Regions from separate parts of the Variovorax sp. R-27 genome, predicted to be linked through region 2. Evidence: riboswitches for the same ligand, from Rfam matches in the RefSeq annotation. Region 2 holds a riboswitch; the other holds the start of a gene.
The links. Region 2 has a riboswitch for glycine ahead of ACN9MV_RS04195 (D-amino acid dehydrogenase). Riboswitches for the same ligand answer to the same signal wherever they lie in the genome.

Region 1: linked by a shared signal. The riboswitch ahead of gcvT (glycine cleavage system aminomethyltransferase GcvT) and the one ahead of ACN9MV_RS04195 (D-amino acid dehydrogenase) in region 2 are both predicted to bind glycine.

What each region holds. Positions count from the first base shown of each region.
Region 1 is NZ_CP183984.1:4,236,466-4,244,613, reverse strand. Features, by position in the region: gene gcvP (aminomethyl-transferring glycine dehydrogenase) at 1-812, opposite strand, end outside; gene gcvH (glycine cleavage system protein GcvH) at 864-1,235, opposite strand; gene gcvT (glycine cleavage system aminomethyltransferase GcvT) at 1,295-2,467, opposite strand; glycine riboswitch at 2,513-2,625, opposite strand; glycine riboswitch at 2,638-2,728, opposite strand; gene ACN9MV_RS19910 (hypothetical protein) at 2,762-3,322, opposite strand; gene ACN9MV_RS19905 (L,D-transpeptidase Cds6 family protein) at 3,421-3,885, opposite strand; gene ACN9MV_RS19900 (TRAP transporter large permease) at 3,992-5,284, opposite strand; gene ACN9MV_RS19895 (TRAP transporter small permease) at 5,296-5,808, opposite strand; gene ACN9MV_RS19890 (TRAP transporter substrate-binding protein) at 5,906-6,880, opposite strand; gene denD (D-erythronate dehydrogenase) at 6,925-7,944, opposite strand; gene ACN9MV_RS19880 (anti-sigma factor) at 7,983-8,148, opposite strand, start outside.
Region 2 is NZ_CP183984.1:941,164-949,311, forward strand. Features, by position in the region: gene ACN9MV_RS04170 (DMT family transporter) at 1-470, opposite strand, end outside; gene ACN9MV_RS04175 (LysE family translocator) at 479-1,078, opposite strand; gene ACN9MV_RS04180 (PLP-dependent aminotransferase family protein) at 1,193-2,638, shown strand; gene ACN9MV_RS04185 (PhaM family polyhydroxyalkanoate granule multifunctional regulatory protein) at 2,731-3,480, shown strand; gene ACN9MV_RS04190 (FIST signal transduction protein) at 3,526-4,806, shown strand; gene ACN9MV_RS04195 (D-amino acid dehydrogenase) at 4,813-6,114, opposite strand; glycine riboswitch at 6,207-6,323, opposite strand; glycine riboswitch at 6,327-6,427, opposite strand; gene rfbB (dTDP-glucose 4,6-dehydratase) at 6,544-7,617, shown strand; gene rfbD (dTDP-4-dehydrorhamnose reductase) at 7,614-8,148, shown strand, end outside.

The sequences.
Region 1 (8,148 bases), 3.3 Mb from region 2:
TCGGCATCGAATTCGCCGGGTGCGACGAGCAGCGTGAGTGCCAGCAGGTCGGCCGCGACGATGAGGGCGGCGTCGCACTGATGCGCGTGGCCTGCGAGTGGTCGCAGGTCGTGCACGTGACCGGTGGTGGCGGGGTACTGTGCGAGCGCGGCGAAGAACTCGCCGCTCACCATCAGGTGGGGCAGCGTTTCCGACACGGTGCTCACCTTCACTTCGATGCCCAGCGGCGCGGCGCGCGTCCTGATGACTTCGATGGTCTGCGGATGGCAGTCGCCCGACACCAGGAACACGTTGCTCTTGCTCTTCACGCTGCGTTTGGCGAGCGTCATGGCTTCGGCCGCGGCCGTGGCCTCGTCGAGCATCGAGGCGTTGGCGATGGCCATGCCCGTGAGGTCGCACACCATGGTCTGGAAGTTGAGCAGGGCTTCCATGCGGCCCTGCGAGATTTCGGCCTGGTAGGGCGTGTAGGCGGTGTACCAGGCGGGGTTCTCGAGCACGTTGCGCAAGATGACGCCCGGCGTGTGCGTGCCGTAGTAGCCCTGGCCGATGAAGTTCTTGAACACCTTGTTCTTCGACGCCATCACCTTCAGCTCGGCCAGCGCATCGGCTTCGGTTGCCGGTGCGGGCAGGCGCATCGGCTTTGCGCGGCGGATGGCCGCGGGCACGATGCCGTCGATGAGCTCCGCGCGCGTTTCCGAGCCGATCACCGGCAGCATGCGCGCCTCGTCCGCCGCATCGATGCCGATGTGGCGGGCGAGGAATTCTTCGGCGTTCTCTAGTTCTTGCAAAGAGGGAAGGGCGGGCGTCGGCATGGCGGTGAGGGCTCGGGGAGAAGAAGGAAGGTGGCTGAAGAACTCAGCGGATCAGGACTCGGCGGCGAACTTGTCGTAGGAGGCCGCGTCCAGCAGGGCGTCGAGCTGTGCGGGTTCGCTCAGCTTGACCTTGAAGAACCAGCCGGCGGCCAGCGGGTCGCTGTTGGCGAGCGACGGATCGGCGCGCAGGGCCTCGTTCACTTCGGTGATCTCGCCCGACACGGGCATGAACACGTCGGCTGCGGCCTTGACCGATTCGACGACGCCGGCAACTTCGCCTTGCGCAAAGGTCTTGCCGACTTCGGGCAGGTCGACGAACACCACGTCGCCCAGCGCGTCCTGCGCATGCACGGTGATGCCGACGGTGGCTGCGTCGCCTTCGGCCGACACCCATTCGTGGTCCTTGGTGTACTTGATGCTCATGGAAAAACTCCTCGTGGAAAAAATGAATCGGGGTGCAGAGCCTAGCCTGTAGACCAGGCTCAGCCGCGGTAGTAGCGGGTGGGCACGAAAGGCATCGTCGAGACTTCCATCGGCACCGGCTTGCCGCGCACGATGGCCTGCACGCGCGTGCCCGGCTCGGCGAAGGCGGTGGCCACGTAGCCCATGGCGATGCAGCGGTCGGCCGTCGGGCCGAGCAGGCCGCTGGTGACGATGCCGATGTCATGGCCTTCGAAAGATTGCAGCACCGTGCCGTCGCGCACCGGAATGCGTTCGAGGGCGACGAGGCCCACGCGCTTGCGCTTCAGCGTGTCGTGGTCGGTGTGGCCGGCAGCGCCTGCGGCAGCGACGGCAAGCTGCGCGAGGATCTTTGTCGCGCCCGGAAAGCCGCCTTCGCGCGCGCCGCCCGTGCGGCGCACCTTCTGCATCGCCCAGTTGAGCGAGGCCTCGACCGGCGTGGTGGTGGTGTCGATGTCGTTGCCGTAGAGGCACAGGCCGGCTTCGAGCCGCAGCGAATTGCGCGCGCCCAGGCCGATGGGCTTGACATCGGGCTGGGCCAGCAGCAGGCGGGCCAGCGCCTCGGCATCCTTCGCGGCCACCGAGATCTCGAAGCCGTCTTCGCCGGTGTAGCCGCTGCGGGTGACGAAGGCGGCAATGCCGCCGATCTGCACCGCACCGCCCGTCATGAACACGAAGCGCTCGATGCCGGGCGACAGCCGCGCCAGCGCGGCCGCGGCCTGCGGGCCCTGCAGCGCGAGCAGGGCGTGGTCGGGCAGGGGTTGCACTTGGCAGCGGCTGCCGATCTTCTGCTGGATGTGGGCGATGTCGGCCACCTTGCAGGCGCCGTTGACGATCACGAAGATCGAGCCGTTGCCCTCGTTGAAGAACATCAGGTCGTCGAGGATGCCGCCTTCGTCGTTCAGCAGCAGGCCGTAGCGCTGCTTGCCGGCGGGCAGGTCGATCACGTCGACGGGCATCAGGGTTTCGAAAGCCGCCGCCGCATCGGGCCCGACGAGGCGCAACTGGCCCATATGGGAGATGTCGAACAGGCCGGCCGCGTCGCGCGTGTGCTTGTGCTCGGCCATCAGGCCGGCGGGGTACTGCACCGGCATCGAATAGCCGGCAAAGGGCACCATGCGGGCACCGAGCTCCACGTGGAGGTCGTGCAGCGGCGTCTTGAGAAGTTCGGTAGCGGGGGCGGAAGAAGCAGCCACGGGGCACTCCAAAGGGGCAGACGAAATCCATGACGCAAGCCATGGGCCACCCCTGCTGTCCGCTTTACCTGAGAGATTCGCCCCACGATCGGGGTTTGCTCCTTCGGTGGGCCGATGGGCAGTTTTCACTGCAACGGCCTCTCTCCAGCAAGGAAACGCCGGTGTTCACCGGCGCCTTGTCAGTCCTTTTGCCTGAGCGTTCGGGAAACCCCTGCGCCTTCGGCGGCCCCGGCACGCGGGGCTCTCTCCTGACCCTGGCGAGTGTAGTGGATCGCGCGGGGCCGGGGTTTGGCGTCAGTGGATGATTTCGGCCGGCGGCAGCAGCTTGTCGATGCGCTCGCGCAGCGATTCGGCCCGCTCCACCCCGGCGGTTTTCTCGATCTCGGTGAGCATCAGCGCGGCGATGGTCAGCATCGCCTCGCGGTCGCGGGCCTCGCGCAGGGCGTCGCGCATCTGCAGCGCGAACTTCGGGTCGCGCCGCACGAACATGCGCTCGCAGATGTCGAACAGGAACATGCGCGTGGTGGCCAGCGAGCGCTTGCCGTCGAAGGTGTCGGCCGAGGTGGTGGCGACCTGGATCGGCTCGGCGGCGGCGATAGGCGCGGGCCGGGCGGGGGCTGCTACCGGTGCGGGCGCCGGTGCCGCAGCAGCAGCCTGCGGGGCCTGCAGGTAACCCCGCTGCACCAGCGCCTGGATCGCCTGTTCGGCTTCGACCCGGTTGGAGAACAGCGGACTGAAGTCGGTCAGCGAGCGCCGGCCATCGGCCATCAGCAGCAGGGCCCGCTCACGCTGGCTGAGCGTGCGCTGTCCGCCCTGGAGTTCGTCGCGCGCCTTGTCGGTCTTGGTGGGAAACATGGCAGCCACAGCTTTCGGGAATCGAGGGCTGCAGCATCGTTGCAAGTGGTGACATCTTCATGAACCGTTTGCTTTACAGGGGCAATCGCGGCTGGCCTTCAGCCCGCGCTTTCCTTGCGTATGAGCCACTGGTTGCCCACGCGCTGCAATTCCAGCGTCTTGCGGCTCTTCTCGCGCAGCTTGTCGGCGCTGTAGGTCTGTTGAAAGCTCGCGCTGGCCGCCTGCCCCTGGACGCTGATGACCAGGCTGTCGATGCTCACGCTGATGGTCGTCTTGTCGGTAATGCGCGCGCGGCGGTCCGCCTCCCAGGCCTTGCGGTCCTGGCCTCGGGGCGGCGTGAAGTCGGGTGCATAGGCGGCCAGGTAGCGCACCACGTCCCGGGCTGACCAGGCCGCGGCCCAGGCGCGCACGGCGGCTTCGACTTCGCGGATGCTGGAGGCGGGATCGGCCGTCGCTGCTGCCGATACGGGGGCTGGTACCGCGGCGGGCGTTGCGGACGGGGCGCTGAAGGCAGCCGGAGCCAGCAAGGCGCCGCCCAGCAGGCAGCTCAGGAATCGATTCATGGCGCAGTCCCCTCCTTGTCGGTTGTCGGCCCTCGGCCCGTCGCCCGATTCTGGCAGTGAACATCCGCCGATTCACCGGGCCGATCAGGCCCCGGAGTCCAATCCGTTACTTGAACCCGAGCACGTGCGGCAGCCACGTACTCAGCGCGGGCACGAAGGTCAGGATGACCAGCACAGCCCCATGCGCCCAAAGGAACGGCACCAGTTCCTTCACCAGCGCCGACATCGGCACCTTCGACACGTTGCAGGTCACGAACAGCAGCCCGCCCACCGGCGGCGTGATCATGCCCAGCGTGAGGTTGAAGATCACGATCATCGCGAAGTGCACCGGGTCCACACCCAGCTTGATGGCCACCGGCGCGAGGATCGGCGCCAGCACCATCACGCCCGGCAGCGGCTCGATGAAGATGCCGAACAGCAGCAGGAACACGTTGACGATGATCAGGAACATCCACGGCGAGAGGTTCATGCTGATGAGCCATTCGGCCATCTGCTGCGGAATGCCCTCGATGGTCAGCACCCACGCGAACGAGGCCGACAGTCCGATGATGATCAGCACCGAAGCCGACAGCAACGCCGAGCGCGAGAGGATGTCGGGCAGCATCTTCCACTCGAGCGTGCGGTAGACGAACTTGCCGCACACCAGCGCATAGAACACCGCCACCACCGAGGCCTCGGTCGGCGTGAACCAGCCGGCGCGCATGCCGCCCAGGATCACCACCGGCAGCAGGATCGCGGGAATCGCCTTCCAGGTCGTGACCAGGATCTCGCGCAGCGGCGGCGTTTGCCCGTCGCCCTTGTAGTTGCGCTTTTTCGAGACGTAGAAGTTCACGACGCACATCGCCACCGCGATCAGGATGCCCGGCATGATGCCGGCCGCGAACAGCGTGCCGACCGATACGCTTTCGTCCTGCAGCGCGTAGATGATCATGATGATCGAGGGCGGGATGATCGGCCCCACGATGGCGGTCGAGGCCGTGAGCGCCGCCGCGTACGAGCGGTCGTAGCCGGCCTTGTCCATCATCTTGATGAGCATCGACCCCGGCCCCGCCGCGTCGGCCAGCGCCGAGCCCGAGATGCCCGAAAAGAAGGTCAGCGACACCACGTTGGTGTAGCCCAGCCCGCCGCGCCGGTGGCCCACGAACTGGCCCGCGAAGCGCAGCAGCACCTCGGTGAGCGAGCCGCCGCTCATGAGTTCGGCCGCAAGAATGAAGAAGGGCACGGCCATCAGCGGAAAGCTGTCGATGCCGGTGAAGGTTTCCTTCAGCAGCACCATCAGCGGGTAGTTCTCCGCAAGGATCAGCGTGGTAACGGTGGAAAGGCCCAGCGCAAAGGCCACCGGCACGCCGATGGCCAGGAAAATGCAGGCGGAAACGATCAGAACAATGCTTGCGTCCATGGTCGTTCTCCCTACAGCGACGCCGAGGCGTTGGCGTCGAAGTGCGCGTCGGACGCGAACTCCCTGCGCAGCACGTAGCCACGCACCACCAGCAGCCAGTGCACGATCAACAAGATGCCGCCGAACAGCATCGCGCTGTAGATGTAGGCGAACGGAATCTGAGTCACGGCAGTGAGCTGGAACATCGTGCGTTCCATGTACAGCCAGCCGTACCAGACCATGAAGCCGAAGAATGCGAAGAGCAGCCCGGCGACGACGATGCGCACCGCGACGGCCGCGCTGCGGGGCAAGGCGTCCTGCAGGTTCTCGACCGCGATGTGCCCGCCGTAGCGCAGCACCGGCCCGGCGCCCAGGAATGTGAGCCAGATCATCATGTGGCGCGACACCTCCTCGGCCCATTCGAGCGACTGGCTCGTGGTGTAGCGCAGCACGACGTTGGTGAAGATGATGACCGACATGGCGGCCAGCAGAAGAATCAGCGCCCAGCGGTTGGCGGCGAGAAAGTAGCGCTCGAAGGCTTGCACTTTGTGTTGTTCTCTGTTCTGTCTGAAAAACGAAGCGCCCGGCGCACGCATGCGTGCCGGGCGCGTTGCCGGAGGGTCGGCCGTTGCGGCTCAGGGCTTACTTGACGTCCGTGATCTTCTTGATGTTGTCCGCGCCGAATTCCTTGGCGTAGCTCACGTAGGCGGGCTTCAGCGCCTCGCGGAAGGCGGCGCCGTCGACGGTGCGCGTGACCTTCATGCCGTCTTTCTCGAGCTGGGCAATGCCGTTGTTCTCGTCGTCGTTGACCTTCTTGCGCTGGGCAATGGCGGCCTTCTTCGCGGCTTCGGTGAACACCTTCTTGTCGGCGTCAGACAGCTTGTTCCACACCTTCGGCGACAGCAGAAGCAGCGCCGGCGAGTACACGTGGCCTGTGAGCGAGAGGTGCTTTTGCACCTGCGAGAACTTCGACGACAGGATCACCGGAATCGGGTTCTCCTGCCCGTCGACCGTGCCTTGCTGCAGCGCGCCGAACAGTTCGGGGAAAGCCATGGGCGTGGGCAGGATGCCGAAGGTGCGGTAGCCGTCCATGTGCACCTTGTTTTCCATGGTGCGCATCTTCAGGCCGGCCGCGTCGCTGGGCTTGACGATGTCGCGCTTGCTGTTCGTCATGTGGCGAAAGCCGTTCTCCGTCCAGGCCAGCGCGATGATGCCCTTGCTCGGGAACTTGGTCAGGATGTCCTGGCCGATGGGGCCGTCCATGACTTTGCGCGCATGGTCGTAGTCGCGGAACAGGAACGGAATGTCGACGATCTTGACCTCGGGCACGAAGTTGCCCACCGGGCCGGTCGAGGTGTTGACCAGGTCCTGCGTACCGAGCTGGATGGCCTCGATCTGCTCGCGCTCGCCGCCGAGTGCCGAGTTGGCGAAGTGCTGGCACTTGTAGCGGCCTTGGGTGCCTTTCTCGATTTCTTCGCAGAACACCGTGGAGCCCACGCCGTAGTGCGACTCCTTGGAGGTCGCGTAGCCGATCTTCAGAACGGTCGGTTGCTGCGCGAAGGCGGAAGTGCCCAGGGCAAGCGAAAGGCAGGCGGCGGCGATGTGGCCGAGTTTCATGATGTCTCCGGGGTTGGGGTCAGGTGCGCGTCAGGCGCAACGGACTATGCAACACCCGGGAGCTTTACCGCGTCGGGATTTTCACGGACGTACTCGCGAATGACGGCCTCGAAGTTTTCGTCGGACGTGAGCCCGAGCGCCCTCGCGCGCACGGTATCGATGTGGCCCGGCCAGGTCTTCACGATGCGCTGGATCGTCGGGTCGGGTGTGCGGTCCAGCAGGGCGGTGGCGGCCTTGCCGGCCACGCGCTCCAGCGCCGCGGCCATTTCGCCGACCGTGGTGGCGAGAGAGGGCAGGTTGAGCGCAGTGCGCGGGCCCCACTGCGCATCGCTGGCCTCGGCGGCGCGGATGATGCCTTCGATGGTGCGCGCCGGTGACGCAATGGCGACAGGCGTTGCGTCGGGCACGGGGCAGGCGGCGGGCAACCCGGCCAGCGGCTCGCGGATCATGCCGCTGAAGAAGCCCGAGGCCGCGCCGTTGGGCTTGCCCGGGCGCACGCTCACCGTCATGAGCCGCACGCTGCGCCCGCGCACGAAACCCTTGCGCGTGAAATCGGCCACCAGCTGTTCACCAATGAATTTCTGGATGCCGTAGCTGGTCTGCGGCGTGGGCAGCGTGTGGTCTTCGATCACCTTCGGCAGCGGCTGCTCGGGCGAATCGCCGAACACTGCGAGCGAACTGGCGAACACCAGCACGGGTTTCGTGCCGAGCGTGCGTACTTTTTCGAGCAAGGCATGCGTGGCCGCGAAGTTGCTGCGCATGCCGAGGTCGAAGTCGGCTTCGCATTCACCGCTCACCGCGGCGGCCAGGTGGAAGATGGCATCGGCTTCGCGCCAGACGGTGGCATCTGCGTCAGCGGCGAGCTGTGCGTTCAGGTCGCCCGTCACGGTGGTGATGCGCGCATCGGCCGCGAGGTCGGCGGGAGCGCCCGCGCGGTCGACCAGCGTGATGCGTTCGATGGGCCGGGCCGGTGCGCCGGCCAGCGAAAGCTTGCCTTGCTTCAACAGCGTGCGTGCGAGGCGCGCGCCCAGAAAACCGGCGCCGCCGGTGATGACGATCTGCATGGGTTTTGTCTCCTGTGAGCCGCAAGAATAAGCGAGGCTCACCAGAGCTTGGCGCAGGCGCCGCTCAACACCACGTCGGCGCTGGGGGCCGCGGGCGAGGCGCTGCGCTCGCGCGTCACGACGAGGCGCGAGACCTTCGACAGAAGTTTCTCGGAGGTGTCGGGCAGCGTCAGCGTGCCAGCGCCGCTCGCCGGCACCGTGCCG
Region 2 (8,148 bases):
TCGAAGCCGAAGCCATGGCCGCTCTGGCTCGCGCGCAGCACCGAGAACGCCACCACCAGCAGGCTGCCCGCAATGGCGCAGAGCCAGAAGCCGAGCCGCGCGCGCTGGTGCAGCACCAGGGCCGCGACGGCGGCCGTGACCAGCGGCAGCAGGGCAGTCACCACCGCCGCATGGCTGGCCGTGACCACGCGCAGCGCATAGGCCAACAGCAGCGGAAAGCCGATGGCATTGCCCAGCACCGCGAAGGCCAGCGGCTTCCACTGGTGCGCTGCAGGCCGCGGCGAGCGCGTTGCCAGCAGGAAGATGGCCGACAGCACGCCCGCCAGCGCCGCGCGCCCGAGCGTGACGAACCACGGCGACAGCTGCGGTGCGTCTTGCGTGCCGGTGGCCAGGCGCGTCATCGGCAGCGTGACGGCGAACATGGCCACGCCTACAACGCCGAGCCACATGCCCAGCGTCTCGTCTTTCATGGCGAGCTTCATACGCTCACCATCCACCAGGCTGTCAGCACCAGTACCAGGCCCATCGCGCGGTTGAACCACAGCAGCCGCGAACCCTTGGCCAGCCATTCGCGCAGCAGCGCGCCGACCAGTGCGTAGGCGAAGTTGCTGATGAAGGCATAGGTCAGCATCACCGGCGCCACGATGGCGAAGCGGCGCAGCGCATCGGGCTGCCCGGCGATCCAGCCGGCCACCAGCGTGAGCGCCAGCAGCCAGGCCTTGATGTTCACGAACTGCAGCATCACGCCCTGGCCGAAGCCGACCGACAGCTTGGCGCCGTCGGCCTGGCCGAGCGTGGCGCTGCCGCTGAGCTTGTACGCGAGCCACAGCAGGTAGCCGATGCCCAGCGCCTTGATGGCCAGGCGCAGCGAAGGCATTGCCACCACCAGCGCGCCGATGCCGGCGGCGCACAGCGCCAGCAGCAGCGTCCAGCCCACGGGCACCGCGACCACGAAGCGCATGGCGCGCGGCAGGCCGCCGTTGGCCGCCAGGGCGGTGGAGAGCGTGGTGTTGGGACCGGGCGAGAAACTCATCGCCGTGGCCAGCACCAGCAGCGCGGTGAATTCTTGCCAGTTCATGACACACACTCTAAACTTGAGACCATTACAGTTCCAGTACAGTTGGTCGAACAATCGGGCAATCTGTATTGGTCACTCCTTCGACACAGAAGCCGGCACAGCCCAAAACAACGCATGCTGACACGCACCTCCACCCAGTCGCTGACGGGGCAACTGGCCGATCGCCTGGCCGAGCGCATCCGCACCCGCCTGCTGCCGCCCGGCGCTCGCCTGCCCTCGGTGCGCGAATGCGCGCGGCAGCAGGGCGTGAGCCCGTACACCGTCGTCGCCGCGTACGACCAGCTGCTGGCGCAGGGGCTGGTCGAGGCCCGCCGGCAGCGCGGCTTCTATGTGCGGGATTCGGCACCGGTACAGGACGGCCGTCCGAACCACGGCGCGGACGCCGGTGGCGCGAGCGGCATGCCGGCGGCGATGGCGGTGCAGATGATGGCCTCGCGCATACCGGCCGACGCGAGTTCGCTGATCCGCAGCATGTTCCACCGCCCGAGCGACAAGCCGCAGCCGGGCATGGGGGTGTTTCCGCCGGACTGGATGTCGTCCACCTTCATGCCCACGGCCGTGCGGCGCATGACCAGTACAGCCGCCCTGCAGGAGCTGTCGCTCCAGTACGGCGAGCCGGCCGGCGACATGAGCCTGCGGCGCAGCCTCTCGCAGAAGCTGGTGGGCATCAACGTGCCGGCCTCGCCCGACCAGATAGTGACCACCATCGGCGCCACGCATGCGCTGGACATCGTGAGCCGCACGCTGCTGCGCGCCGGCGACCCTGTGATGGTCGAGGAGCCGGGCTGGGCGCTGGAGTTCGCGCGGCTGGAGGCGCTGGGCATGCGCATCCTGCCGGTGCCGCGGCGCGCCGACGGGCCCGACCTGGAGGTGATGGCGCAGTACTGCGCGCTGCACCAACCCAAGCTCTTCGTCAGCGTGAGCGTGCTGCACAACCCGACCGGCTACAGCCTCACGCCGGGCAGCGCACACCGGGTGCTGAAACTGGCCAACGAATACGACTTCCACATCGTCGAGGACGACACCTACAGCCACCTCGCGCCCGAGCACGCCACCCGGCTCAGCGCGCTCGACGGGCTGCAGCGCACCATCTACGTGAGCGGCTTTGCCAAGATCCTGGCGCCCAACTGGCGCATCGGCTTCCTGGCCGCGCCCCCGGCGCTGAAGGAGCGGCTGCTCGAAACCAAGCTGCTGGCCACGCTGACCTCGCCCACGCTGTTCGAGAGGGCGTTGTCGTGGTGCATCGACCAGGGGCAGCTGCGCCGGCATTCGGAGCGCGTGCGCATCCGCCTCGACGGGGCGCGGGGGCGGGCGGTGAAGCTGGCGATGTCGCACGGCTGCACCTTTGCCTCGGAGCCGGCGGGGCTGTTCGGCTGGGTCGATACGGGCGTGGACACCGACGCGCTCACGCAGCGCATGCTCGACCAGGGCTACCTGCTGGCGCCGGGCTCGCTGTTCCATGCGCGCCGGCCGCCGAGCACGATGATGCGGATCAACTTCGCCACGTCGCAGGACGCGACCTTCTGGAAGGTGTTCAGCAAGGTCCGAAGCGAGCTCTGATGGCAGGTAAAAGGCGGGGAGGTCCGGGCCAAAAGGCCGGAGGCTTGGAGTAAGCTGGCAACACAAGAAAACCCACCCAGGAGACCACCCGCATGAGCACCGCCAGCAAGCCCTTCGACTTCAGCCAGTTCGTCCCCGGATTCGACTTCCTGAAGAACCTCGCCGGTGGCGCCGCAGCAGGCACCGGCGCCGGTTCGGTGCCAGGGATTCCGAGCCTTGCGAGCTGGGTGGCTCCCACGCTGAGCGTGGAAGAGGTCGACAAGCGCATCCAGGAGCTCAAGACGGTGCAGTACTGGCTCGAGCAGAACGGCCATGCCCTGAAGGCCACGATCCAGGCGCTCGAAGTGCAGAAGATGACGCTGTCGACGCTGCGCGGCATGAACGTGCGGATGGAAGACATCGCCAGCGCGTTCACCAAGCAGGCAGCCGCGATGGCGCCGGCGCCTGCCGCGGCAGCTCCGGAGCCCGAACCCGAAGAGGTCGAGGAAGAGGACGAGATGCCCGAAGAAGAGGCTCCAGCACCGACGAAGCCGCGCAGCAGGCCGGCTTCGGCCAAGGCAAAGACCGCGGCAGCCGATGGCGCCGGCGTGGTCGATCCCATGCAGTGGTGGGGCTCGCTCACTGAACAGTTCCAGCAGATCGCCAGCTCGGCACTGCAGGACGCGGCCCAGCTGAAGGTGCCGGCCATGGCCCAGCCGCTGGCCGATGCGGTCGGCAAGGTCATGGGCAAGCCGGCAACAACGGCCGCCCGCAAGCCTGCTGCGGCCAAGAAGGCTGCAGCGCCGGCTGCCAAAAAGAAGACGTCGACCGCCGCGCGCAAGCGAACCTCCGCCCGGCGTTGACGTCATACACATCCATTTGTTGAAGAGAACGGGTTGGCACGCATCATGAAGTTGTTTCCCTCCGGTCATGCCACCCATCCGCAATGGCGCATGGCGGCCGGCCTCGTGCTGGCCCAGCTGCGGGCACAGATGGCCCTGCCCGACTACGCCTCGTCGCCGACGCTGGGGCTGCTCTACATCACCGACCACTATGCGAGCGAGGCGCAGGACATCCTCGACCACCTGAGCGCCGAGCTGCCCGAAGTGACCGACTGGTCGGGCACCGTCGGCATCGGCGTGTCGGCCAACAACGCCGAGTACTTCGACGAACCCGGCATGAGCCTGATGCTTTGCGCTTTGCCCAGCGACCAGTACCGCGTGTTCTCGGGCGTGGCGCCGCTGGGCAATTCCGAAATGAGCGGCTTCGAGGCGCACACGGCGCTGGTGCATGCCGACCCGGCAACGCCGGACCTGGCCGAGCTGATCGCCGAGATGGCGGGGCGCACCGACACGGGTTATCTGTTCGGCGGGCTGTCTTCGGGGCGCGGCAGCGCGCTGCAGTTCGCAGTCGGCGGCAACGGCAACATCCGCGGGCACGGGGCGGCGGGTGGGGTGTTTTCGGGCGGCCTGTCGGGCGTGGTGTTCGGCGAAGGCGTACGGCTGGTGTCGCGCGTCACGCAGGGCTGCCAGCCGCTGCGCTCGGGGGCGGTGCGCGAGCGCGAGATCACCGAGGCCGACGGCAATTTGCTGCTGAAGCTCGACGGCGAGCCGGCGCTCGACGTGCTGCTGGCCGATCTGCAGGTGTCGCTCGAACGGCCGCAGGAGGCCATCGACGCCGTGCGCAACACGCTGGTCGGCCTGGCCGATGCCGGTAGCGACGGCATCCGCCGCACCGGCGACCTGGGCGCCGACGTGCTGGTGCGCCACATCATCGGGCTGGACCCGACGCGGCGCGGCATCGCCATTGCCGATGTGGCCGAGGCCGGCATGCGGCTGACCTTCTGCCGCCGCAACGCACAGGCCGCGCGGGCCGACCTGATGCGCATCTGCGCGGAAATTCGCGAGGAGCTGGAGCCCGAAGAGCAGACGCTCGCCACCGCGCGCGCCGTGGCGGCGGGCGAGGCCGAGGCGGCGCCGCATCCGGCACGGCGCATCGCAGGGGCGGTGTACGTGAGCTGCTCGGGGCGCGGCGGGCCGCATTTCGGCGCACCGGGCGCTGAGTTGCAGATCGTGCGGCACGCGCTGGGCGACGTGCCGCTGGTCGGGTTCTTCGCTGCGGGCGAGATTGCCCGGCATCACCTGTATGGCTATACCGGGGTGCTGACGGTGTTTACCGCCAACGACTGAACGCGATCAGGCCGGCTGCAGCGCGCGCGGCGCGGGCGCAGGCATGCCGGTGAACGCGAAATCTACCTCCGGCGCCAGCCCGCTCACGATCCGCGCGATCGACTTGCCCGAGCCGCAGGCATGCGTCCAGCCGAGCGTGCCGTGGCCCGTGTTGAGGAACAGGTTCGGCAGCCTGGTCTTGCCGATCAGCGGCACGTTGCTCGGCGTGGCGGGGCGCAGGCCGGTCCAGAACTGGGCCTGCGTGGTGTCGCCGGCGCCGGGGAACAGTTCTTCGACGCGGCGCACGATGGCTTCGCAGCGCACGCGGTTCAGGTCGCGGTCGTAGCCGTTGAGCTCGGCCGTGCCGGCGATGCGCAGGCGGTCGCCCGACTCCGAGGTGTAGCGCGAGAACACGAGCTTGAATTCGTCATCCGTCAGCGAGACCTGGTGGGCCTTCGACGCGTTCTTGACGGGCAGCGTCACCGAATAGCCTTTGGCCGGGTAGATCGGCAGGCGAATGCCCAGCGGGGCGGCATACAGCGGGCTCAATGAACCCATTGCCAGCACGAAGGCGTCGCCGCGGATGCGCTGGAAGCGGCCTTCGCTATCGGTGGCTTCGACGTGATCGATGCTGCCGCCGGCTTCGCGCAGCGCGGTCACGGTGTGGCTCATCAGGAACTTGACGCCCGCCGCGGTGGCCAGGCCCACGAGCTCGCGCGCGAAGCGGTTGGCGTCGCCGGACTCGTCCTCGGCCGTGTAGGTGGCGCCGGCCAGCTTCGGGCGGATGTGGGCGAGGGCGGGCTCGATTTTCACGGCTTCGTCGGCCGAGATGACCTGGCGCTCGCAGCCCAGTGCGCGCATCTGCTCGGCGGGCGCGAGGGCGCCGTCGAACTCTTTTTGCGTCGTGTAGAAGTGCAGGATGCCCTGCGTGCGCTGGTCATAGTTCAGGCCGGTGTCGCGGCGCAACTGTTGCAACATCGAACGGCTGTATGTTCCGAGACGCACGATCTGCTCGATGTTGTGGCGGGTGCGCGCCGGCGTGCATTCGCGCAGGAACTGGAGGCCCCAGAGCCACTGGCGCATGTCGGCGCGGACGCGGAAGAGCAGCGGAGCATCTTCCTTGCCCAGCCACTGCAGCACCTTGAGCGGCGCGCTGGGGTTGGCCCAGGGCTCGGCGTGGCTGACGGAAATCTGCCCGCCATTGGCGAAGCTGGTTTCGGCGGCCGGGGTGGCCTGCCGGTCGATCACGGTCACTTCGTGGCCGAGTTGCTGGAGGTAGTAAGCCGAGGTCACGCCGAGCAGGCCGGCGCCAAGAACGATCACGCGCATTTCAAGTACCTTTGAGGTTGCAGCGCTTGAACGACGGGTGTGGTGTGCTATTGAATAAATAGCAAAGCAATCGGACGACCGTAGTCCAAGTTGCCGCTCCCCCTGTCCTCGGTACCTGAGAGATTCACCCGCTGCGCCCGCAGAGGGTTTGCTCCTTCGGTGCATCACGACCACGTTGGGCGGTGTGATGGCTCTCCAGACGGCGTTTCAGTTGGTGCAGTACAGGTCCCTTGTTCGGACCGACCTGAGCGTTTATGGGAGTTTGCGCCTTCGGTAGGGCCACCCGGGTGGCCCGCTCTCCTGCAGTGGGGCGATTGTAGGCGGGGCTTGCGCGGGCGCCAACCTTTGATTTCTCTCCTCTGGCCGAATGGGATAATCGCCTGTTGATTTGCCGCAAGGCGATCGTTCCATATATCAGCAGGGGACTTCATGATCCTGGTTACCGGCGGCGCTGGCTTCATCGGCGCCAATTTCGTACTCGACTGGATCGCCAACGGCGACGAGCCGGTCGTGAACCTCGACAAGCTGACCTACGCAGGCAACCTTGAGACCCTCGCGTCGCTCAAGGGCAACCCGAAACACATCTTCGTGCAGGGCGACATCGGCGACAGCGCCCTCATCGACCGCCTGCTGGCCGAGCACAAGCCGCGCGCCGTGGTCAACTTCGCCGCCGAATCGCATGTGGACCGCTCCATCCATGGCCCCGAAGACTTCGTGCAGACCAACGTGCTGGGCACCTTCCGCCTGCTCGAATCCGTGCGCGGCCACTGGAGCGCGCTGCCAGCCGAGCAGAAGACGGCCTTCCGCTTCCTGCACGTGTCCACCGACGAGGTCTACGGCTCGCTGTCGAAGACCGACCCCGCCTTCACCGAAGAGAACAAGTACGAGCCCAACAGCCCTTACTCGGCCAGCAAGGCCGCCAGCGACCACCTCGTGCGCGCCTGGCACCACACCTACGGCCTGCCGGTGCTGACCACCAACTGCTCGAACAACTACGGCCCCTTCCACTTTCCCGAGAAGCTCATCCCGCTGATGATCGTCAACGCGCTGGCCGGCAAGAGCCTGCCCGTGTACGGCGACGGCATGCAGGTGCGCGACTGGCTCTACGTGAAGGACCACTGCAGCGCCATCCGCCGCGTGCTCGAAGCCGGCAAGCTGGGCGAGACCTACAACGTGGGCGGCTGGAACGAGAAGCCCAACATCGAGATCGTCAACACCGTGTGTGCGCTGCTCGACGAGCTGCGCCCCAGGGCCGACGGCAAGCCGTACAAGGAACAGATCACCTACGTCACCGATCGCCCCGGTCACGACCGCCGTTATGCCATCGATGCGCGCAAGCTCGAGGCCGAGCTCGGCTGGAAGCCCGCCGAGACCTTCGACACCGGCATTCGCAAGACCGTCGAGTGGTATCTGGCCAATGGCGAGTGGGTGCGCAACGTGCAAAGCGGCGCGTATCGCGAGTGGGTCGAGAAGCAATACGACACGACGAAGGCTGCGGCATGAAGTTGCTGCTGCTGGGCAAGGGCGGACAGGTCGGCTGGGAGCTGCAGCGCAGCCTGGCGCCCCTGGGTGAACTGGTCGCGCTCGACTTCGACAGCACCGATTTCAACGCTGACTTCAGCCGGCCGGAGCAACTGGCCGAGACAGTATTGAAGGTTCGCCCCGACGTGATCGTCAATGCGGCGGCGCACACGGCCGTCGACAAGGCCGAGAGCGAACCGGACTTTGCGCGCAAGCTCAACGCCACCTCTCCGGGGATCGTGGCCGAAGCGGCGCAGCAGATCGGCGCGCTGATGGTGCATTACTCCACCGACTATGTCTTCGACGGCAGCGGCACCAGGCCTTGGAAGGAAGACGACGCGACCGGCCCGCTCAGCGTGTACGGCCGCACCAAGCTCGAAGGCGAGCAACTGGTGGCCCAGAACTGCGCCCGTCACCTGGTCTTCCGCACCAGCTGGGTGTACGCGGCGCGCGGCGGCAACTTCGCCAAGACGATGCTGCGGCTGGCGAAGGAGCGCGACAAGCTGACCGTCA